4 regions of the Saccharopolyspora halophila genome follow, and region 1 is predicted to be linked to each of the others. Evidence: riboswitches for the same ligand, from Rfam matches in the RefSeq annotation. Region 1 holds a riboswitch; each other region holds the start of a gene.
What was found. Region 1 has a riboswitch for cobalamin ahead of ABD289_RS19195 (HoxN/HupN/NixA family nickel/cobalt transporter). Riboswitches for the same ligand answer to the same signal wherever they lie in the genome.
Positions count from the first base shown of each region.

Region 1 (5,774 bases):
CGGCGAGGCGCAGCAATTCCATCAGCGCGGTCGGCGCGTTGCCGACCGCCCACACCGCGTTCGCGGGGTAGCGCTCGGCGGCCAGCCGGATGCCCGCCGCCGAGCGGGTCAGGCCTTCGGCCTCAGCCGCCTCGGTCACGCCCGGGAGGTCCAGGCCGATCTCCACCGGCCGGGCGGTCACTCCTGCCGCCAGCATTCGCACGTCGCTGATCAGCGGGGCGTCGGCCAGCAGGGCGCTCCTGCCGCGCTGCAGGGCGGTTTCGTCGGCGACGACCTCGCCCGTCCAGCTCGGATCCGCGGTGGTGTGCACGACGCGCTCCACGACCGCACGGGTCAGCGGCGGAAAGTGGGCGAAGTCGGCCCGGGACCGCATGATCCGGTATGACTCGGTTTCGATCGGGTGCACTGCGCGTCTCATTGCTCTTCCGTTTTCGCCGCCGCGCGGCGGGTTTTCGGGGTCCTTGCAGAATGCGGCGGAGCCGCACGCGGTGCGGGACTCGACTCGCACCGCCGCGGGTTCTGACGCGTCGTGCTGCGAGAACAGCCGCGACGCCGCGCAGGACGACTGCTCACGGAGCGAATCCCGCGGCCACACGGCGGTTCCGCCGCCCGCACCGCCACGCACACGGCAAACTGAACATCTCCTTAGGCTTCGTCAGATGGCTTTCGGGCTGCTCTTGCGGGCGGTGAATCGCCACCACAGCGCCGCACCGGCCCACACCACGAGGAACAGCGCCAAGGTGAGGTAGCCCAGCAACTCGAATTGATCGGCGATCGCCGCGATTCCGCCGAGGAAGTCGATCCCCGATTCGGCCAGCAGTCCGCAGAGGACAACGAACGCGACGAGCGCGGCGAGCCCGACCGTCAGCGCGGTGGTGGTGACGTTGACCCACAACCGGCGCAACGGCTGGGCCATCGACCAGGTGTAGGCCCGCGACATCAGCATTCCGTCCACGCTGTCGACGGTGCACATGCCCGCGGCGAACAGCAGTGGCAGGCTCAACACCGCGATCGCCGACAGCTGTCCGGTCGGCGAGACCATGGCCAGCACGGTGATCTCGGTGGCGGTCTGCATCCCCAGGCCGAACAGCAGCCCGATGCCGAACAGGTGCCACGAGCGGGCGACGCCCTGCATCCGGCCGCGCAGCAAGCGGGCCAGCAAGCCGCGGCGGCCGAGAACCAGCTCGACCTCGCCCTCGTCGATCTCGCCGCGGCGAGCGCGGCGCAGCAACCGCCACGCATCGCGCAGCACGAGCGCGTTGAGCACCGCGAGGGTCGTCAGCACGAGGACGACCAGCACGTCGACCCCGGTCGCCAGGCGCATCCCGGTCTGCTCCGCCCACCGCTGAGCGGCCGGCCCGGCGACGAAGGCCACCGCGAACGCCAGCAGCATCACCACGCTGGCGTGGCCGAGCGCGAACCACATACCGGTCGAGACGGGGCGCCTGCCGCGCTGCATCAGCAGCCGGGTGGCGTCGTCGATGACCGCGACGTGGTCGGCATCGAATCCGTGCCGCAGGCCCAGCAGGTAGGCCGTGGTGCCCGCGGCGGCCAGACCGCCCGCGGCGCTGAAGGCGTTGACGTGGAGCAGGTAGGCACCCCAGCCGAGCAGGTGCAGTGCTCCGATCGCGGCGAGCAGGACCGCCGCCTTGCGGCGCTCCGCTGCGCCCCAGCCGGCATCTCGGCTGGTCTCTTCGGCATCCCGAATCATGGGATCTCCGACCTCCTGGGTTCTCCCGCCCGAGGGGCTCGGTGTCCGCGCGCCGCGGGTTCGCGGCGCGGAGCCGACGCGCAGTGTCCTGACTCCCGGGCCGAACGCGTTCCCCCGGCCTTCCAGCTGGTCACAGCCGTGGCAATAGGTGGGGGCCACTTCCCGGTCACAGTGGCGGGACCGTCCCGGATTCGCACCGGGTTCCTGCCCTGTCGGCTCGGTCATCCTTGCCTGATCTACCGTCCGAGGTCAAACCTGGTGAAATCGATCACGGTCCGTGACCCGGCTTTCTGCAGCCTCCGCTTGCGGCCGGTGTGATCTGGGTAACCGGGTGCCGAGGCCGCTCTCCAGGAGCGGCCCGCTCAGAGCGGCACCAGGAGGCGACGATGAACGAGACGCACTCGATCACGCTGAACTTGCAGGTCGTGGAGGCCGGCGCGAAGACGACCGCGGACGTCGGCTTCATGACACCGAACGGGCAACCGCTGCACGGGCACGGCACCGCGCGGCGGCACCCGGAGGATCCGGAGGTCCCGCAGATCGGCGACGAGATCGCCATCGCCAGGGCCCTGTTCGAGCTCGCGCACAAGCTGCTGGACAACGCCTCGCAGGACATCGGCGACCGGCTGCACCGCAGGGTGCACCTGCCCGCCTGACCGCGACCGATCAAGGTGTCGCAGATCCGCGAACACCCGGCGTTTCGCGCCGTGGAGGTAGGCGGGTCAGCGCGACGGGAACGGCGACGGTGCCTTGCGCACGGCACACCGCCCCTGGCTTGCGGTCCTTACGAGGCGGCGGCGTTGGGCCCTCGGCCACGAGGCTGTGCACCCCCGCTCCGCGGCCGGGGTCCGATGCTGCGTGAGGATCCCCCGCTGGGGCGGTCCGGAGCCGGTGACGCCGGATGATCACGGGGCCCGCCACGGGCGAGCGTCATCGCCGCCCGGCGAGGAGAAGGGCGCCCCACCGGGTTCGCGGACTCGAAGTGGGTTCGCGGACTCGAAGTCACTCGCCAACGGGTCGCGCCCTGGCCGGCTATGCGCACGTACTTGGTGGACACGACCAAGCCGTGTTCCTGCTCCGCGGACGTGGCAGTCGAGCAGCGGTTCGCCCGCTGGTGCGCATCGTCCGAGCGGAACCGGCCGCTGCTCAGCGGTCAGGACGCTCCGCTTGGTCCAGGTACGCCTTGATCCGGTAGTCGACCTGGATGGCGTGGTAGGTCACGTGGGGGCGGACCTGGTCCGGGAGGTTGGTGCGATCGCTCCCGGAGGTGGAGCGGTCGTCGGTGTCCCCGGGAAACTCGACCCCGGTTTCGGGCACCTCGTGGAAGGTGATCTCGTCGGCACGCACGGTGCTGGTGAAGATCACGTCCGCGTCGTCTTCGTCCGTCATCGGCGTCGCTCCTTGCTCGGTCGGCTCGATTGGCCGTCTCGGCCGCTGCTGCGGCGGGTCCTGCGGCCGGAATCCCCCGTCGAGCGGCGCTTCCCAGTCGATTTCTCCTCGGAACCGCCCTCTTCATCGGAGCTTTCGCCACCGACCACGTCACGCGCTCCCTTGGCGACCTCTTCGGCGGTGCTACCGACGTCCTCGACGGCTTCACCGGCTCCGCTGCCCACTTGTTCGGCCGCCTCGCCAGCGCCCTCGCCGACGCTCTCCACAGCACCACCAGCACCCGAGCCGACGTCCTTCACCGCCGAACCCGCGCCCTCACCCACGTTCTCAACCGCACCACCAGCACCAGCCCCGACGTCCTCGACAGCGGATCCAGCGCCCTCGCCGACGCTCTCCACAGCACTACCGGCCCCCGAGCCGACGTCCTTCACGGCGGAGCTCGCACCTACACCCACCTCCTCGACGGCCGTGCCGGCACCGGAGCCGACGTCCTTCACCGCCGAACCCGCGCCCTCGCCGACGTCCTCCACGGCGCGCCCCAGGCTCTTGGTGAGGTTCTCCAGGATCTGGGGGTTGCGATCGATCGTCGTCAGGACCCGATCGAGAACGTTGGCGACGTTGTCCAGCCGGACCTTGAGCTGGGCCTGCGCCTCCACTCCCTTGATCTGCAGCGCGACACGGCCCAGTTCGGCGTCGACGCCGACGTTGAGCTTGAGGAGGTCGAGAACCTCCGCCTGCAGGGATACCCGGGCGTGCAGGTTCTCCACCTCCAGGCTTATCTCGTCGACCTTCACCTGGGGGATGTCGAGGTACACGTCCGGGTATTCGTCCTTGTGCCGGTCCCCGGAGTCCTGCTCGCGCCGGTCGCCGGAGTCGAACACCTGCTCCCCTTCGGTTCCAGCCTCCACCAGCTCGCCGCCGTGGCGCCGCTCTTCCGATCGCTCGTCCCTGTCGGCCATGTCGATCCCCTCACTCCTGCACGATCGGCAGGCGCCGCCTACGGTCTTTCCAGCCTCGATCCACGGGTTCTCGACGGAGAAGAGGCTTTCGACTCTACGCACCGCGGCAGCGCGCTTCTAGCGTCATCTGCAGCGCCGCACCCGAACGCATGACCATGCTGATGCGGCTTGACCAGTGCGAACGTCGTGGACGCTGACACCTGGACGTGCATCGGCGTCGATGTGTTGGTGCACCGGTCGGGGGGTAAGTCTGACTCACGGGCTGCTTCGCAGCCGAAGGATTTCACCTGCTCCAGCAGGAGGTCGGGATGAAGCGAGGACCTCAGGTAGCGACGGCGGTGGCGGTCGGCTACGCCCTGGGTCGCAGCCGCAAGATGAAGTTGGCGCTCATGGTTGGCGGGGTCGTTCTCGGACGGCGCATGGGCGACCCCAAGGAGCTGCTGGCTAAGGCGGGCGGAGCGGTGGCCGGCTCGAACGAAGTCAGCGAGCTCAGCAACGTGGTCCGCGAACGCCTCATCGACGCGGCCAAGACCGCCGCCGTCGCCGCTGCGAGCAACAAGCTCGATTCCCTGGGCGACAACCTCTCCGAACGTGCGGCGAAAATCCGTTCCCCGCAGTCGGATTCATCTGACTCGGAGGACGGAGGTCAGCAGGAATCGACTTCCTCGGAGCAGAAGCAGGAGCAGGAATCGTCGGAGCGTGATCCGGATTCGTCGGAGCAGGAGACGAGGCCCGAGAAGGGGAAGAAGGCCCCGGCGCAGCGCTCCTCGATCGACGACGACCAACCTGCTGAGCCGGGCAAGCGAACTCGCGCACCGCGCGAACCGTCCGCCCCTCGCGCCCCATCGACCTCGAGGAAGAAGGCCGCAACGTCGTCCGGCGGGTCGAGGCGCAAGTCGGGTGGGAACGATGGCTGAGACCGACAAGCGCGAGAAGAGCTTGCTGGACGAGCTCCCGCTCGACGACCTCAAGGACGCCGGGCAGGAACTCCTCGAAGCGATGATCTCCCGGGCCGTCGGTTCGGTCACGGACAAGGTCACCGGCCTCACCGACAAGCTGACCAACGTCGCCGACAACGGCGGTTCCGGCCTGACCGCCGCGCTCACCGGAGCCGAGGACCTGGCCGAGGGCAAGTCTCCGCTGAAGTCGGCGCTCAGCGCCGGGGTCGCGGGCGTGAAGGACAAGGTCAAGCAAGCCGCGGGCGGCGGCAGTGGCGGAGGGGGTGGCGGCGTGAAGGTCGTCAACATCATCGAGGAATTCGACGTCGGCCTTCCGGTTAGCGTCGCGTACAACCAGTGGACCACGTTCGAGGATTTCCCCAGCTTCACCAGGAAGGTCGAGAAGGTCGAGCAGGAGTCCGACGAGAAGATCAACTGGCGGGCCCAGATCTTCTTCTCCCACCGCGACTGGGAGTCCACCATCGTCGAACAGGTTCCGGACGAGCGGATCGTGTGGAAGTCGACCGGCGCCAAGGGTTACGTCGACGGGGCCGTGACCTTCCACCAGCTCGCCCCGACCATGACGCGCATCCTGCTCGTCCTCGAGTACTACCCGCAGGGGTTCTTCGAGAAGACCGCCAACCTCTGGCGGGCGCAGGGACGACGTGTTCGGTCGGACTTCAAGCACATCAAGCGGCACATGATGACCCGCACCATCCTCGAGCAGGACGAAGCCGAGGGCTGGCGCGGCGAGATCCGGGACGAGCAGGTCGTCAG
Region 1 covers NZ_BAAARA010000015.1:161,188-166,961, forward strand. Annotated here, with positions in the region: gene ABD289_RS19190 (precorrin-8X methylmutase) at 1-406, opposite strand, end outside; gene ABD289_RS19195 (HoxN/HupN/NixA family nickel/cobalt transporter) at 656-1,711, opposite strand; cobalamin riboswitch at 1,793-1,918, opposite strand; gene ABD289_RS19200 (DUF1876 domain-containing protein) at 2,098-2,367, shown strand; gene ABD289_RS19205 (hypothetical protein) at 2,858-3,100, opposite strand; gene ABD289_RS19210 (TrbL/VirB6 family protein) at 3,097-4,059, opposite strand; gene ABD289_RS19215 (hypothetical protein) at 4,398-4,976, shown strand; gene ABD289_RS19220 (SRPBCC family protein) at 4,969-5,774, shown strand, end outside.

Region 2 (5,774 bases), on a different contig from region 1:
TCGAGCCCAGGTTGCACACCGCGACCTCGTCGGCGCTGGTGTTGAGCGTGATCTCGGTGCACAGGTTCGACGAGTGCACCACGCCCGCGTGCTGCTGCGGGGAACGCAGGTTGCACGGGTCCTTGAAGGTGATCCACGGGTGCCCGGTCTCGAAGAGCAGGGTCAGCATCCGCCGCCACAGGTCCACGGCCCGCACCTGCTTGTGCACGCGGATCTCGCCGCGCTCGGCGGCTGCCTCGTACTCGCGGTAGCGCTCGGCGAACGCGCTGCCGTACAGATCGTGCAGGTCAGGCGTCTCGTCGGGGGAGAACAGGGTCCACTGCTCGTCGGCCTCGACTCGGCGCACGAACTCGTCGGGAACCCAGTTGGCGGTGTTCATGTCGTGCGTGCGACGCCGGTCGTCACCGGTGTTCTTGCGCAGGTCGAGGAACTCCTCGACGTCGATGTGCCAGGTCTCCAGGTACGCGCACACGGCCCCCTTGCGCTTGCCGCCCTGGTTGACCGCCACCGCGGTGTCGTTGGCGATCTTGAGGAACGGCACGACGCCCTGCGATTCGCCGTTGGTGCCGCGGATGTGCGCACCGATTCCCCGCACGGGGGTCCAGTCGTTGCCCAGGCCGCCGGAGTACTTGGCCAGCAGCGCGTTGTTCTGGTAGGAGCGGAAGATCGCTCCGAGATCATCGTCCACAGTGGTCAGGAAGCACGAGGACAGCTGGGAGCGAGTGGTTCCCGCGTTGAACAGCGTCGGGGTCGAGCACATGAAGTCGAACGACGAGAGCAGCCGGTAGAACTCGATGGCGCGACCCTCGCGGTCGTCCTCGCGCAGCGCGAGCCCCATCGCGACTCGCAGGAAGAACGCCTGCGGCAGTTCGTAGCGGATGCCGTCGTGGTGCAGCAGGTACCGGTCGTAGAGCGTCTGCAGGCCCAGGAAGTCGAACGCCAGATCGCGGTCGGGTTCGATCTCCGCACCGATCCTGGTGAGGTCGAAAGCGGCCAGTTCGGGGTCCAGCTGCCCCAGCTCGACCCCGCGACGCACGTAATCGGCGAAGTACTCCGCATAGCGCGTGCGCATCTGATCCTGATCGGCTTCCTGCTGCCTGCCCGCCAGCGAGGTCAGCGCCTCGCCGCGCAGGTTGTCCAGCAGAAGCCGTGCGGTGACCTGCGAGTAGTTCGGCTCGGTCTCGACCAGCGTGCGCGCCGACAACGTCAGCGCCTCGGCGAGCTCCGCACGAGCGATGCCGTCGTAGATGTTGCGGCGCACCTCGGCCAGCACGGATTCGGGGCGCACGTCCGCGAGGCCTGCGCAGGCCTGCTCGACCACTGTGGACACCCGATGCCAGTCCAGCGGGGCGAACTCGCCGCCGGGGTATCGGACGGTGATCGGGGGAGCGGTTGGTGTTGCGGTGGGCGACTCGGTCACCGGGACTCTCTCCTCGCGAGCTCGGAAGGCACGCCCGGAACCGGCGGCGAGCACGCGAGCACGACGGCGCGATCCGCCGTCGTGCGTCCGCGCGGACCCTCCCGCGAGGTCCCGGACTGGCGCGCACCTCTCGTGCGCGCGCCGGTGGCAGGTCTTCGGACTCACGGGCGGCCGGCCGAATGGCCGGTCCTACTGGCCGTCGCTTCCCAGGCGCATCGCGCCCAGTGCCGTTGACGGCGGTCGTTCCCGTTCACCGCTGCGGGGCAGTCCCGGAATCGCACCGGGTTCCCTGTTGCCACACCGAGCCCGTTCGGCCCGGTGAACCACCAGCACGCATCACTCTACATGTTGGGGGTAGAGATGCCCCGGATGCCTATATGCGCGTGTCGCGATGCGGCATTGGTGAGTTCCCGAGTGCCGGGCGGGGGCGGAGATGGCGGCCCCGCATCGTCGTCAAGGCGGCGCGTTTCGACGCATGCCGTGTTGGATGCTCGGGTGAATCGACGCTCCAGGGCGAAGAGGAGCCCACCGCCCGCGCCGCTCTTGCGGGCTGTGCTCTTGCAGCTACTCGTTACAACGACCGTCCCCGTCGCCGTCGATGTCATTTGGGGCCGCAGAATGACCGGCCGTGGTGTCGGATGTACCGGCTCGTCGCGGGAGGTCGGCATCCCGAGGTGGAGCCGGATGAAGCCAGCGCGTGGTGGTCTTTCGGACCGCTGAGCGCCGAACACGACGCGTGCTCGGCGGGATGGGTGCGCGTTCAGCTCCGGGCGCTCTGGTGGAGCTGTGCGGTTCGCTCCTCGGCGGCGCGGTCGTGGCCGACGAACGGGGCGATGGCGCAGTAGAGCAGGTCGGGGAGCAGTTCGGGGAGCTGCCGGGCCTCGCCGCGGCGCACGCGGTTGTACAGCACCTCGAGGACCGCGCCCACCACGACTTCGGCCGTGAAGTTCGGGCCGGGCGCGGATTCCGGCAGATCTTTGGTCTGCTCGGTCATCAGGTCGGTCAGGCGGCCGAGGATCTCGCTGCGCCGCTCCAGCGCCTTGGGGCCTGCGGCGAAGACCTCGACGATGCCGAGCACGGCCGCGTCGGGGTCCGCCGCGAGTTCGCGCAGCGTGCACTCGAGGGCGGCGCGAGCGCTGGCCACCAGATCGTCCTGGGCGGAGTAGGCCTTCTGCGCGGCCGAGGTGACCCGCTCGGCCACTTCGTCGTAGGCGGCGAGGAAGGCCGCTTCCCTGTTGGCGAAGTGCTGGTAGAAGGTCTTCCGCGAAACGCCGGCGCGGCCGATGAAGTCCTCGACGGTGGCCTTGGCGTAACCGGACTCGCCGACGCAGGAGACGACCGCGGCGAGTATTCGTCCCCGCTGGTCGCCCGCGACCTCGTCCGCCGGGATCCCGTGCCTGCCCGGCGGCAACTTCCGCGGCTCCCGCGGAACCCTGGCGCTCACCTGCCTGCTACCTCGCTCGTCATCGAAGGGCAAGTCCTTTCGACGAGGCTACCGGCCCGCTACCGTGCCCGCGTGCACCTTCCGGAAAGCGAACGCGATCACTCGATTTCGGATTCCTCGACCTCGTTTCGCTCGGCGATCGAGGAGTGGTATCGAGCCTGCAGCCGGGCGTGTTCGGAGAATCGCGATTGCGCGGATCGGTACGCGGCCGTCGTCGAGGCGCTAATCACCTGGCTGGCCGAGAATCCGGCAGCGGCGCGGATCTACTTCGGCGGCGGGGAGAACTGCGCCCATCCCGAGTTGGAAAGCCTTGCCTTGGCCGCCAGGCAGCGGATGACCAGCACCATCACCGAGCTCATCGTGGTCTGCGGCGAGCCGGAACATCGCACCAAGATCGAATTCGTGGTCGGCGCCGTGCGCGAGATCATTCGCGAGGAGCTACGCAGGGAAACCGTCGACCACACTCGTTTGGCCCATAAGCTCACTCGCTTGACCCCGCTTTTGTCCGCAGCCGCTCGCGCACGGCACGCATAGCCGGCTCGAGGCTTCGTTGCGCTTTGGAAACATACGTGTTTCTATAACTTTCACCCGGCGCGGCCTCGAATCGGCGACGAACACCGAAACCATTCCGCGGCAGGCGCGAATTGCGCTGCCGCCGGGCGAGGCGTGCCTCGACGACAGGAGGACGGGATGAACACCGGTCGATACAGGACCCTCGGCGCGGCGATGATCGCGGCGTTTGCCCTCGCGGGCGGCTCGGTCGCGCAGGCCGCGACGACCCAGGCCGTGCAGTGGAATCCGCAGGACACCGTGGAGCCGGTCGCGTTGGCGAGCGGATCGGAACTGGTCATGCGCTCGAACAGCGGCACCGAGGTCAGATGCGGCACCGTCGACGGAAACGTCCTCGCGCCCACCGGTGGTGACCCGGCGGTCGCGGGCACGGTGGACTCCGCGGGCAACCCGGCACCGCCGACCATCACCAACTGCACCAACACGCTGATGCCCTCGGCCACCACCACGGTCACCGCGTCCGGTCAGTGGCTGGCGGCGGCGACCGGCACCACCAGCGTGGACATCAGCCAGGCCAGCGCGACCGTCGACATCGGCGGGGTCTGCGAGATCACGGTGGACAACGTCGCGGTGCCCGGCAACGGCTGGGACAACGGGACGCATCAGCTGACCGCCAACTCGAACGAGTCGTTCCCGATCAGCGAGAGCGGTTTCTGCGATGGCGGCACCAGCGCGACGCTCAGCGGCACGCTGCAACTGCCCAGCGAGGTGACCATCTCCTGATCCGGCGTCCAGTGGCCCGGTCGCTTCCCGGAAGCGACCGGGCCACTCCTTTTTGGGGCCGCGAAGGCGTCGACTTGCGCCGCTTGACGTGCAGCCGGAAGGCTGCCTATATTTAGGCAGCCGGATGGTTGCATATTGGAGTTGTCGCGTGGACGAGGTGTTCAAGGCGCTGGCTGATCCGAACCGGAGGCGGTTGCTCGACAGCCTGAACGCCCGGAACGGGCAGACCCTGCGCGAGTTGTGCCAGGAGCTGGACATGGCCAGGCAATCGGTCAGCAAGCACCTCGCGGTGCTGGAGGCGGCGAACCTGGTGACCACGCGGTGGCGGGGCAGGGAGAAGCTGCACCACCTCAACGCCGTGCCGATCAACGCCATCGCCGACCGCTGGATCAGTCGATACGACCGCGCGCGGGCGGGAGCGCTCGCCGACCTCAAGACGGCATTGGAGCAGCAGCCGATGAGCGAGGAATTCGTCTACACGACCTACATCAAGACCACCCCGGAGCGCCTCTGGCAGGCGTTGACCGACCCGGCCTTCACCGAGCGGTACTGGGGCGTGACCTTCGAGACCGACTGGGCGGTGGGCTCGGAGATGAGCTGGAAGATGTTCGGGCTGACCGTCGCCGACCCGAAGCAGGTCGTGCTGGAGGCCGATCCGCCCCGCAGGCTCTCCTACACCTGGCACCTGATGACCGCCGAGTTCGGCGAGGCCGCGGGGTTGCCCGCCGAGACGATGGCCAAGGCGGCCGAGGAACCGCTGTCCAAGGTCACCTACGAGATCGAACAGCTCGGGGAACTGGTCAAGCTCACCGTGGTCCACGACGGCTTCGAACCGGGCAGCGCCGTGCGCGCGTCCGTCAGCGAGGGCTGGCCCGCCCTGCTCGCCAGCCTCAAGACCCTGCTCGAGACCGGCGAGGCGCTCCCGGAACCCGAGTGAGGTCCGGGCTCGAGGCCGGGTTTCTCCTGCGAGGGCTGGACGTTCGCACTACGCGCTTCCGCGCGAGGGACCCGGCGGCGCGGGAGCGCGGCCGGGCCGTGCGAACGTGCGGCGCCGCGGGGTCCTTCGGGCCCGGGAACATCGGCCACGAAGGACCCGCGGCACCTATGCGGCGGTCGCGGCGCAGGTCCGACACCGATCGCGACCGCTGAGACCGGCCTTGCGGGGGCGAGCCTCAGTCACCCCGGTGCAGGTAGCCGGTCGCTTCGGCGCAGGTCTCGATCACGGTGTAGTCGGGCGTTTCCCAGCGCATAGTTTCCTCCAAGCGAAACCATCGGGCGAATGGATCGGTTCGCCGAGCTGTCGGAAGCGGTGTTCGGCCGTGCTGATCGCACAACCGCTCCACCGAATCCCATCGGCGGGAAACGAATCCCGAATTCGCCGCGTCCAGTTTGGCCCTCGCCGGGATCGGTGGCAAGGCCGCGGGGACGACCGAACTCCGATTCCGCACGAGCGGTGCGGCACCGAGGACCGGTGGGGGCCGGTCGTCAGCGCCGCGCGGTGTACGGCGGATGGCTGAAACAAGGTCATCGCGGTCTGGCCCGATCATCCGTCGTTCCACCGGGCGCCGTGGGCGCTGCACAGGCACTATGGGTTGTGAAGGGTACGGTGGGCGGCCT
Region 2 covers NZ_BAAARA010000021.1:201,781-207,554, forward strand. Annotated here, with positions in the region: gene ABD289_RS21860 (ribonucleoside-diphosphate reductase subunit alpha) at 1-1,420, opposite strand, end outside; cobalamin riboswitch at 1,550-1,763, opposite strand; gene ABD289_RS21865 (TetR/AcrR family transcriptional regulator) at 2,181-2,864, opposite strand; gene ABD289_RS21870 (hypothetical protein) at 2,937-3,398, shown strand; gene ABD289_RS21875 (hypothetical protein) at 3,555-4,157, shown strand; gene ABD289_RS21880 (ArsR/SmtB family transcription factor) at 4,306-5,094, shown strand.
Region 2: another riboswitch for cobalamin. It lies ahead of ABD289_RS21860 (ribonucleoside-diphosphate reductase subunit alpha); the one in region 1 lies ahead of ABD289_RS19195 (HoxN/HupN/NixA family nickel/cobalt transporter).

Region 3 (5,774 bases), on a different contig from region 1:
GTTGCGTGACGTGCAGGACCGCGATCAGCAGCAGGGCGACCGGCTGGTCCAGGTCGATCACGCCCGAATCGGCGATCTTCGACCAGAGCAAGTCCGGCTCGCGGAGGTCGGCCTGGATGACGGTGTGCCGATCGGTGACGTCTTCGCGCTCCAGCAGCATCTGCGAGTGCGCGACCGCAACCGCCTCGTTGTCGATGTAGACGCAGTGCGCGTCCGGCACGATCTCGTCGGCGACCTGGTGGGTGCTGCCCATGGTCGGCACGCCGGAGCCGACGTCGATGAACTGGCGGATGCCCCGCTTGGCCAGGTAGCGGACCACCCGGTGCAGGAAGAGGCGGTTGGCCATGGCGGCTGGTCGAACGAACGGATACCGCTCGAGCGCCTTCTCCGCGAAGACCCGGTCGATCGCGTAGTTCGCGCTGCCACCGAGGTAGAAGTCGTAGACCCGGGCGACGTTCGGGTGTTCCAGGTCCACACCCTCCGGTGTGAGCGTTTCCGGCCTCGGCTGACTCACGAGGTGCGCCCCTTCCATCGGTCGACGACATGACGGATCGTAGTGATCACGTCACGCTAACTGTAGCGCCGCAGTTTGCCACTAAGCGGAGGAGTGGTCACCAGTCCATCAGGCTGAGCCGACGCCTGCGGAGGGTAGTCAGGCGCGCTGATCAGGACATTTTCGCCGCCCCGCGGCAGAACGTGATCGATTCGGAGCGCGCTCGTGATCATTTTGCGCGGACCGATGTCGTGAATGATCGGTTCGGTCGTATCCGCATCGTTGCTTCTCGCTTTTCGGGGGTTCAGCGAAATTTCGCAATCCCGTTCGCACCGCTCGGTCAGAATGTCGAATTTCCATTCGAGAGCGGCCGCTCGGAGGCGGATGAAGCGGATGATCATTCCCCGATCGGCGGTGTCGCTCTTGTCCGACCCGAGTGAAGATCGAAGTGGCACGTGTGAGAAAATTGATCTGGTCGCTCGGTGTTCCAACGGTGCCACACCGTGATCTACCAGCGTCGTCCGTCCGCCCGGGCCCGGTGGCCCGCGGAGTAACGATCCGAGTTCAAAGCGCGATCACCTCTTCAGGTCGGCTCGCGATCAACGGCTTCGATGCGGATGATTGGTGCCGGGCCGAGGTGGCCGACGGGAGTCGTGCGGGTCGCCCGCGCTGGACGATCTGATCGATTTCCAGCCGAGACGAATTCGTGATGCGAAACGGCGCAACTGGCTGGGGTTGCGCTCCGTCTCTCGATCAGAAGCAACTGTTCGAGAGAACTGACAAGGACGGGGGAGTCAGGATGTCCGCACCAGGGATCGGTAAGGAACCACACTTCACGCTGCCCGACTTCGATTCGGTGGCCAAGCTGCCGAAGCCGGTCAGGGCGCTCGTGTACCTGGTCGTCATGGCAGTGCTGACGGTGGCGGCGCTCGGGGCGCTCGCGGCCACCATCGCGGTCATCGGCCAGCTGTCCGGGGCCTTCGACATCTTTCAGCTGATCTGACCCGGAGAAGCCGAGGGCCGGTGCATCGCGCGGTGCACCGGCCCTTCTCGTGGGAGATGTTTCAGCTCGGGGTTTGCGTGGCGGTGCCGGGCCGCAGACGTCGTCGGGCTGCGGGAGCGCGACTCGAGCAGCGGCCTGCGCGGCGCTGCGGCTGTCCTGGCCCGAAGGCGCCTGAGGACCCGCGCGGCGGTGCGAGCTGAGCCCCGCACCGCGTGCGGCTGCCGCCGCACGCTGAAGGGCCCCTATCGGACGAAACGATCGATCGCATCGGCCACCTCGCGCGGACGCTCGCCGTTGACCGCGTGCGAGGCGTCCGGGAACACCTCGACCGTGCCGTTGACCAGAACGTCGGTGGCCGTGGCGACAGCGGTGTCCGGATCGTGCATGACCGACCGTCCGGCGATCAGCGCCAGCACCGGCATCCGCAAGCCGCGCAGCTCATCGGGTTCGATCAGCGCGGGCTGGGGCAGGCGCATCGAGTAGTAGCGCATTCCCGCTTCGATCATGTCGGCCACCGGCACGTCCCGCACCGGCGCGCCGCCTGCCGTGTAGGAGTTGAACGAGTCCCGCCAGGACTTCGGCAACCAGGGCACGGACGCCGGGATCGCCCGGATCGCCGTGCTGAGCGGGATGTCGTCGAAGGTGTAGACCGGGTCGATCAGGGTGACCCTGGCGACGCGCTGTGGCCGGTGGATCGCGAGATTGGCCGCAGTCCACCCGCCGATCGAGAGGCCGACCAGGTGGAACCGCTGCTCGGGCAGTCGGGCCAGCACCTGGTCGAGCCAGGCGGCCTGATCGGCCTCGTCGGTGATCGGGGCTTCCTGCACGCTCAGCCCGGGCTCGCCGAGCAGGTCGACGGTGTAGACGTCGCCGATGCGCAGCAGCGAGGGCAGGTTGTCGGCCCACACCGGGGAGGCCGCCGCTCGTCCCGGGAGCAGGACGAGCGGTTCGCCGCCCGCTCCGTCGAAGCGGTAGACGCGGACGAAGCCGAAGTCCGTTCGCACGTCGCGCACTTCAGCGGGCCGGGGCAGGTCGGTCATCGCCGCGTCGTAGGCCGCCAGGAACTCGGCACGCCCCTCCGCGCTGTTCCAGTGCCCGATCGGTGCGGGCGTCCGCAGCGCGAACGCTCCGATCACGGCTGCGGCGAGTACCGCCGCGGTGAGTCCCAGCACCCATTGGCGACGTGCTCGCTTCGTCATCTCTCCTCCAGGTCGACGTCGTCACCGATCGTAGTTAGCACAACGCCGAACGTGTTCGGAAATGGTGTATTTCGCCGACGGAGCCAACGGCGGGGCAGGTCACAAAGACGATCAACCTGCACGGCCGTGTGATAACTTCGCGAAGCCAGCCGATTCACGTACCCCGTGAACAGGGAATCCGGTGCGAATCCGGAACTGACGCGCAGCGGTGTGGGGGACGGCGGAGCACGAGGCCACTGGGGATCCGAGATCGTCGCGGATCGCAGCCCTGGGAAGGCGTTCCGTCCGGAAGACCCCGAGTCCGAAGACCTGCTGGCCCCCGGCTCGATCCGGGTTTGCCATGGCAACCGGGCTCCGCGTGCAGAGCCCTGACGCGAAGGAACGTTCGTGCGCTTGATCGCTTGGCATCGTCTTGCCTTACCGCTCGTCCTCGGACTGCTCGTCCCGCTCGCCGGCTGCGGCGCGGGTGCCGGGAGCGAGGAACGGCAGCGCTCCGCACCCGGATTCCCGCAGGTCGTCGACAACTGCGGCCAGCGCACCGAGGTCGAGGCGCCGCCGCGGCGGGTCGTCTCGCTGAACCAGGGCAGCACGGAGATCCTGCTCGCGCTCGGGCTGGCCGACCGCATCGCCGGCACCGCGATGTGGACCGATCCGCTTCCCGAAGACCTGGCCGCGGCCAACGAGGGCGTTCCCCGGCTCGCCGATGACCGGCCCTCCTACGAGTCGGTGCTGGCCGCCGAACCGGACCTGGTCACGGCCTCCTTCGAATCCACGCTGGGCACCGGCGGTGTCGCCACGCGCGAGCAGTTCGCCGAGCTGGGCGTGCCGAGCTACCTGTCCCCGGCCGACTGCGTCAAGGACAACAGCGGCTCGGGCGACGGGCGCCGGAACGAGCCGCTGACCATGGAACTGATCTACGACGAGGTGCGCGACCTCGCCCGGCTCTTCGGCGTCGAGGACCGGGGCGAGCGGCTGGTCGCCGAGCTGCGCGGCCGGATGGACCGCGCCACCCGCGAGCTCGCAGCTCCCGACACATCCGTGGCGTACTGGTTCGCCAACTCCGAATCGCCCTACATCGCGGGCTGCTGCGGAGCGCCCGGCATCATCACCAGGGAGCTCGGCGCCGAGAACGCGTTCGACGACACCCGCGCGGAGTGGCCGCAGATCAACTGGGAGGTCGTGGCTGAGCGCGATCCGGACGCGCTGGTGCTGGGCGACCTGACCCGCGACTCGCAGACCGCGGAATCCGCCCGCGCGAAGATCGAGTTCCTGGAATCGCACCCGGTCACGCGGAACATGACCGCCGTCCGCGAGAAGCGCTACGTCACCTTGAGCGGACAGGCGATGAACCCGACCATCCGCACGGTCACCGGGGCGGAGAAGGTGGCCGCCAAGCTGCGCGAATTCCGGCTGTCCGAGTGAGGGCCGCGCACGTGCGCGACCACTTCCGGTTACCGCTGCTGCTGGTCGGCGGCATCGTTGCGCTGCTGCTGTCGATCGCCGTGGCGATCACGATCGGCCCCGCGCAGCTGCGGGTCGGTGATGTGTGGGCGGTGGTCGCCGACCGGCTCGGCCTCGCGGCCTCGGAGCTGTCGCTGATCCGCGAGGGCATCGTGTGGAACCTGCGGCTGCCGCGCACGCTGCTGGCCGCGATCTGCGGCGCCGGGCTGGCGGTCTGCGGGGCGATCATGCAGTCGTTGCTGCGCAACCCGCTGGCCGACCCGTTCGTGCTGGGTGTGTCCTCGGGGGCCTCCACCGGTGCGGTGCTGGTGATCGTGCTCGGGGTGGGCGGCGGCGCGCTGTCGCTGTCGACGGGCGCGTTCGGCGGTGCGCTGTTCTCGTTCGCGCTGGTGCTGTGGTTGAGCCACGTGCTCGGCGGAACCACCGATCGCGTGGTGCTCTCCGGCGTCGCCGCGATGCAGCTGTTCTCGGCGCTGACCTCGTTCATCGTGCTCACCTCCGCCGACGCGAACACCACCCGCGCCGTGCTGTTCTGGCTGCTGGGCTCGCTGAGCAACTCCAGCTGGACCGAGGTCGGGTTGTGCGCGGGGGCGCTGGTGCTGACCATGCTGGTGTGCGCCGGTCACGCGCGTGCGCTGGACGCGTTCGCCTTCGGCGAGGACGCCGCTGCCACGCTCGGCGTGCGGGTGGCCCGCACGCGGCTGGTGCTGCTGTGCGTGACCGCGCTGCTGACCGCGGTGCTGGTGAGCTCCTCGGGAGCGATCGGGTTCGTCGGCCTGGTGCTGCCGCACGCCACCCGCGCCCTGTCCGGTCCCGGCCACGCGCGGCTGCTACCGGCGACGGCGTTGTCCGGTGCGATCTTCCTGGTGTGGGTCGACACGCTCAGCCGCACCGTTCTGGACCCGCAGGAGATCCCGGTGGGAGTCATGACCGCGCTGATCGGCGTGCCCGCGTTCGTGCTGATCCTCTACCGCGCGAGGGAGACGCGATGAGCGAAGGACTCGCGGCGAACCGGGTCTCCCGGGCGCTCGGCGGGAAGCCGGTGGTCGACGGCGTCAGCATCGCCCCGCGCGAAGGCGAGACCGTAGGCCTGCTCGGGCCCAACGGGTCGGGGAAGTCGACGCTGCTGCGGTTGCTGGCCGGACTGCTCAACCCCAGCACGGGCGTGGTCACCCTCGACGGGCGCGAGCTCTCCGGGGTGGACCGCCGCACGCTGGCGCGGCGGGTGGCCGTGGTCGAGCAGAACACCGACACGCAGGTCCCGCTGACGGTGCGGGACGTGGTGCGGCTGGGCCGCATCCCGCACCGCAAGGCCTGGCAGCAGGCGAGCGCCGAGGACGCCGAAGCGGTTCGCGCCGCGCTGGAGCGCACCGGTCTGACCGGCAAGGTGGATCAGCGGTGGCAGACGCTGTCCGGCGGTGAGCGCCAGCGGGTCCAGATCGCCCGCGCCCTGGCCCAGCAACCCCGCGAGCTGCTGCTGGACGAACCGACCAACCACTTGGACGTCCAGCACCAGCTCGAACTGCTCGAGCTGCTGGTCGAGCTGCCGCTGACCACCGTGGTCGCGCTGCACGACCTGAACCTGGCGGCGATGTTCTGCGAGCGGATCGTGGTGCTG
Region 3 covers NZ_BAAARA010000008.1:448,061-453,834, reverse strand. Annotated here, with positions in the region: gene ABD289_RS14740 (SAM-dependent methyltransferase) at 1-514, opposite strand, end outside; gene ABD289_RS14735 (hypothetical protein) at 571-894, opposite strand; gene ABD289_RS14730 (hypothetical protein) at 1,293-1,496, shown strand; gene ABD289_RS14725 (alpha/beta fold hydrolase) at 1,739-2,695, opposite strand; cobalamin riboswitch at 2,825-3,026, shown strand; gene ABD289_RS14720 (ABC transporter substrate-binding protein) at 3,083-4,117, shown strand; gene ABD289_RS14715 (FecCD family ABC transporter permease) at 4,153-5,148, shown strand; gene ABD289_RS14710 (ABC transporter ATP-binding protein) at 5,145-5,774, shown strand, end outside.
Region 3: another riboswitch for cobalamin. It lies ahead of ABD289_RS14720 (ABC transporter substrate-binding protein); the one in region 1 lies ahead of ABD289_RS19195 (HoxN/HupN/NixA family nickel/cobalt transporter).

Region 4 (5,774 bases), on a different contig from region 1:
GCCCGACCTGCAGCACCTTGCCGAACACGTGGGACAGCGGTAGCCACAGGTACTGCACGTCGTCGATGGTGAGCTCGCCGACCTGGTGGATCGCCTCGGCCTCGTACAGCCAGTTGGCGTGCACCAGGCGGACGCCCTTGGGGTTTCCGGTGGTACCGGAGGTGTAGATCAGGGTGGCCAGCTGTTCGGGTTCGACCCGATCGATGATCCGCTCGAACAGCTCCGCTTCGGATGCGGCCAGCCTGCGACCGCGTTCCTCGAGCTCGTCCAGGGTGATGACCCAGTTGCCGTCGGAGGTTCCGTCGAAGGTGACGACCTTGCGCAGGTTCGGGAGCTGGTCGCGCATCGAGCGCAGCTTCTCGACCTGCTCGTCGTTCTCGGCGAAGACCACGGTCGAATCGGAGTCGGCGACGATGTAGGCGCAGCCCTCGGCCGTGGTGGTCGGATAGATCGTGGTCGTGGCCCCGCCAGCGCACAGGATGCCCAGGTCGGCGAGGATCCAGTCGACCCTGGTGCTCGCGAGTATTCCGCACGGCTGCTCGGCCTCCACGCCGAGCGAGTGCAGGCCGAGCGCGATCGCTCGTGCCCGTTCCCACACCTGGCCCCAGGTCAGCGTGTGCCATTGGCCGTCGACGGGGAAGCGAAATGCCTCGCCGGCTTCCGATTGCCGGACGCGATACCGGAGGAGGTCGGGGATCGAGCGGAATTCGGAACTGATTTCGGCACCCATGGCGGGAAGTTAACCGAGCCGGTGTGCAGGTGCAACGGCGACGAGACGATTTCCGGTCCGGAGTTGAAAACGTAATCTGCCCGTTCGGGCCAACGCTTTCATCCAGTGGGAGCCGGTGGGTGGCCGGGGCACCTCCCTGCGGCGCCGTCCTGGCCCGTGACCAGCGCGCGCAAGGATCGAGCGCGAGCTGGAGCGGCTTCGGGCGAGTGGCTGAATCCGGCCTCAGCGGTTTCGGCGGAACGGGTGGATTTCTGGCGCTTCATCGACGGTGGGCCGACCCGCACCGCGACCGGCGAGCTCGCCAAGCAGGCGATGCCGTCCACCGCTTCGATCGAGGACCGACTACGAGCAATGGCCGGGTCCGAGATGAGACCGTCCGCGGGGGCGAATCCCGCGAGATCGCGGGCGACCGCCCGAAACCGCTCGAACCGGTGTTCCACGACCGGATCCTGATCGAGGACGTCGGCATGGCGGCGCCGATCTCGAATCCGAACGAATCCGCCGCACCCGGCCATCTGCGGCGGTGTGCTCACCTGCGGCTGGGCGTCGCGCGGCGGCCGACCGATCCGAGCACGTCACTGGCCGGCTCGCGGAAGCGGTGAACTGCGGCTCGGTGCTGCGGATTCCGCTGATCAACCAGACCGCCGGCACCCCCGATCTGCAGGACCCGGCCGCGTGGTCGCACGAGCGGCGTCCGGTCACCTGGTGTCACGGCTGGCGATCGGCGTGTAGCGGGGGCGGTGATCGACTCGGTGCGCCGGTTTCTAGACTTGGCGCGGTCAGTAGCCGGGGTGTGAGGGAGCAGCTTTGCAGACGGAGCGCGTGAACATCGCGGAGTCGGCGTGGATCGCCTCCACGGCCAGGGTGGGCGAGCCGTTCCGGCCAGGCCGCGAGTGGGACCGCCTCGACCGGCTGGCCGCGGTCGGTGAGCGCTGCGAGGTCGCGCACTTCAGCCTCATCGGGGAGGAATCGCGGCTCGGCGACGACAGCACCCTCGACGCCTACTGCTGGATCGAGGACGGCGCGACCGTGGGCGAGCGCGTCGTGCTCACCCACCGCGCCTCGGTCGGCGCCAACGCCGTCATCGGCGACGATTGCGCGATCAGCGCGGCCACGATCGCCGCGCGCAGCAAGATCGGTTCGAACTGCCAGGTCTACGGCGACCTGGTGCACCGGCGACTGGAGCCGGGCGTGCCGCTGGCGCAGGACGCCGCGCCGGTGCTCGAGGACCACGTGTTCGTCGGCTGGGGCGCGAAGGTCATCGGCGGGGTCACCGTCGGCCGCGGCAGCTACGTCTGCGCCGGTGCGACCGTGACCAAGGACGTCGCTCCCGGCGTGATCGTCACCGGTATCAACGAATTCCGGGAGCCGGCCGCCTGGCGGGGCGCCCTGGCGAAGTCCGATTTCTTCGGTGCGGCCGATGCGCCCGAGGTCGTGGCGGAGCCCGCGGCCGCGCGCGGGCCCGAGCAGGCGGGCGGACTCGATCAGACGGGCGAGACCGGTGCTCATCAATCCGCGCCCGCGCCCGAGGAGACCGGGCTCGTCGAGATGCCCAAGACTTCGGCGGCCGCCGCGCGAGCCCGGGAGCGCAGCCGGCTCGGGGACTGATTATCCGGCGACTGTCGGTGCGCATGACTACCGTCCCAGGTGAGAGCAACCAAGGGGGTACGTCATGCCAGAACTGAGCCAGGCACAACCCGAAGGCACGCCGACCTGGATCGATCTCGCGATCCCGGACCTGGACCGGGCGATCGACTTCTACGGGACCGTCTTCGGCTGGGAGTTCGCCAGGGGGTCCGCCGAGGTGGGCTACTACACGATGTGCCTGCTGCGCGGCAAGCCGGTCGCGGCGCTGATGCAGAACGTCGAACCCGATCCGGTGGACTACTGGTGGAATCTGTTCTTCGCCGTCGACGACTGCGAGGCCACCGCGAACACGGCCAAGTCCGCCGGCGGCGAGGTGCTGCAGGACACCATGCAGGTGATGGAGCACGGCCGGATGGCCGTGTTCAAGGACCCGACCGGCGGCCACTTCGCGCTCTGGGAAGCGGGCGAGCACATCGGCGCCGAGATCGTCAACGAGCCGAACGCCATGCTGCGCAACGACCTGGTGACGGCGCAGCCGGGGCGGGCGCGCGAGTTCTACGCGGAGGTCTTCGGCTTCACCCTGGACGGCGATTCGCAGCTCGAGGGCGCCGATTTCACCTTCCTGCGGCGTCCGGACGGTCACGAGATCGGCGGAATCCTCGGCGATCCGTCGGCGCAGAAGTCGGAGTGGGGCGTGCTGTTCATGGTCGACGACGCCGACGCGACCGTCGCCCGCATCCGCGAGGCGGGTGGCAGTGCCGACGACGCCTTCGACATGGCCTACGGCCGGTTGGCCAACGCGCGCGATCCGTTCGGCGCGCGATTCAGCGTGGGATCCGGCCCGGCCTCCGGGTGATCGAGATCCCCGCCGCGGGGGACTGTTCGGGACCGGCCTGCCGGGTTAGCCTGGCGCCGCTGGTGGTTCACCGGGACGCACGAGACGCGGCCCGGTGAGGCAAGAGGGAACCTGGTGCGAGTCCAGGACTGCCCCGCAGCGGTGAGCGGGAACGAAAGCCGTCATGAGCACTGGACACCACGTCCGGGAAGCGACGGCCGGTAGGAGAACCGGCGATGGCCGGACGAGCCCGCGAGTCCGAAGACCTGCCACCGGTACGCACACCGCCGGTGTGCGTGGTCCGAGGTCTCGCGGGAGGACCTGGCGGACGTTCCAGCGGCCTGCGTCGCTGGTCCGCGCCCTCGCGATGCCTCGGCTGACGTCTAGCTCGCGAGGAGAGAGCGTTGACCTTCATCGGATCCACCGTGCTCGGATTTCCCCGGATCGGCCCCGACCGGGAGCTCAAACGAGCCCTGGAGAGCTACTGGGCAGGCCGAAGCGCGGAAGCGGACCTGCGCGAGGTGGCCCGGCGGTTGCGCGCGGACACCTGGCGCGATCTCGCCGCCGCCGGGCTCGACTCGGTCCCCGGCAACACGTTTTCCTACTACGACCAGGTGCTCGACACCGCGGTCACCTTCGGCGCCGTCCCGTCCCGGCACGCCGAGCTGGGGCTGAGCCCGATGGACACCTACTTCGCCATGGCCCGCGGGACGGCCTCCGCGCCGCCGCTGGAGATGACGAAGTGGTTCGACACCAACTACCACTACCTCGTCCCCGAGATCGGCCCGGAGACGCGGTTCGCGCTGTCCGACCGGACCGCTGTCGAGGACTTCCGGGAGGCCCGCAAGCTCGGCGTGGAAACCCGGCCGGTGCTGATCGGACCGCTGACGTTCCTGCTGCTGGCCAAGCCCGCCGATGGAGCGCCGGACGATTTCCGGCCGATCGACAAGCTCCCGGAGCTGCTCGACGCCTACGAGGAGCTGCTGGCCGAGCTGCGCAAGGCCGGTGCCGAGTGGGTCCAGCTCGACGAGCCCGCGCTGGCGGCCGACCGCGCGCCCGCCGAGCTGGAGGCGCTGCGCAACACCTACCGCAGGCTCGGTGATCGTTCCGACCGCCCGAAAATGCTGGTCGCGGGCTACTTCGGCGATCTCGGTGACGCGCTGCCGATCTTGGCGGCGGCGCAGATCGAGGCCGTCGGCGTCGACCTCGTCGCCGGAGCCTCGGCGATCGACCGGCTGCCTGCGCTGAGCGGATTGCGGGACAAGACGCTCGTCGCGGGACTCGTGGACGGCCGCAACGTCTGGCGCACCGACCTGGACCGGGCGTTGACCACCGCGGCCACCCTGCTCGGACTGGCCGGCGACGTCGCCGTGTCGACCTCGTGCTCGCTGCTGCACGTGCCCTACGACGTGGACGCCGAGAACGACCTGGACCCGCAGGTCAGGCAGTGGCTGGCGTTCGCGCGCCAGAAGGTCGGCGAGGTCGTGGCGCTCGGCCGGGCGCTGCGCGTGGGTCGCGAGAGCGTGCGCGGGGAACTGGAGAACGCTCGCGCGGCGGTGGCCTCCCGGGCGAGCGCGAACCGGGACCAGCGCGTGCGGGCGCGCGTGGACTCGCTGCGTCCCGAGCACTCCCGTCGCGGCGACTACCGGGAGCGGGCTGAGGCGCAGCAGAAGTCGTTGCGGCTGCCGCCGCTGCCGACCACCACGATCGGTTCGTTCCCGCAGACCACCGACGTGCGCAAGGCCCGCGCAGCGCACCGCGCGGGCCGCATCGGCCTGGCCGAGTACCAGCGGCGGATGCGCGACGAGATCGAACGGGTGGTGCGGCTGCAGGAGAAGCTGGGGCTGGACGTGCTGGTGCACGGCGAACCCGAGCGCAACGACATGGTCCAGTACTTCGCCGAGCAGCTGGCCGGTTTCGCCACCACCGAGCACGGCTGGGTGCAGTCCTACGGTTCGCGCTGCGTGCGCCCGCCGATCCTGTTCGGCGACGTGCACCGGCCGGAGTCGATGACCGTCGAGTGGGCCCGGTGCGCGCAGCGGCTGACCGACAAGCCGGTCAAGGGCATGTTGACCGGTCCGGTGACGATGCTGTCCTGGTCGTTCGTCCGCGACGACCAGCCCGAGGCCGACACCGCTCGGCAGGTCGCGCTGGCCATCCGCGACGAGGTCCGCGACCTGGAGGCGGCAGGCATCCGCGTGGTGCAGGTCGACGAGCCGGCGCTGCGCGAGCTGCTGCCGCTGCGCGCGGCGGACCGGCCTGCGTACCTGGAGTGGGCGGTGGAGTCGTTCCGCCTGGCCACCTCCGGGATCTCCGACGGCACGCAGATCCACACCCACCTGTGCTACTCGGAGTTCGGTGATGTCATCGACGCGATCGTGGCTCTCGACGCGGACGTGACCAGCATCGAGGCGGCCCGCTCGCGGATGGAGGTGCTCGACGACCTCAACGCGGTCGGCTACGCGCGCGGCGTCGGCCCGGGTGTTTACGACATCCACTCGCCGCGCGTGCCCCAGCCGGACGAGGTGGCCGACCTGCTGCGCGCCGCCTTGGCGGCGGTTCCCGCGGAACGGCTGTGGGTCAACCCGGATTGCGGGCTCAAGACCCGCGACTACCCGGAGA
Region 4 covers NZ_BAAARA010000021.1:193,798-199,571, forward strand. Annotated here, with positions in the region: gene ABD289_RS21830 (AMP-dependent synthetase/ligase) at 1-730, opposite strand, end outside; gene ABD289_RS21835 (hypothetical protein) at 754-1,332, shown strand; gene ABD289_RS21840 (acyltransferase) at 1,538-2,338, shown strand; gene ABD289_RS21845 (VOC family protein) at 2,403-3,173, shown strand; cobalamin riboswitch at 3,219-3,440, shown strand; gene metE (5-methyltetrahydropteroyltriglutamate--homocysteine S-methyltransferase) at 3,557-5,774, shown strand, end outside.
Region 4: another riboswitch for cobalamin. It lies ahead of metE (5-methyltetrahydropteroyltriglutamate--homocysteine S-methyltransferase); the one in region 1 lies ahead of ABD289_RS19195 (HoxN/HupN/NixA family nickel/cobalt transporter).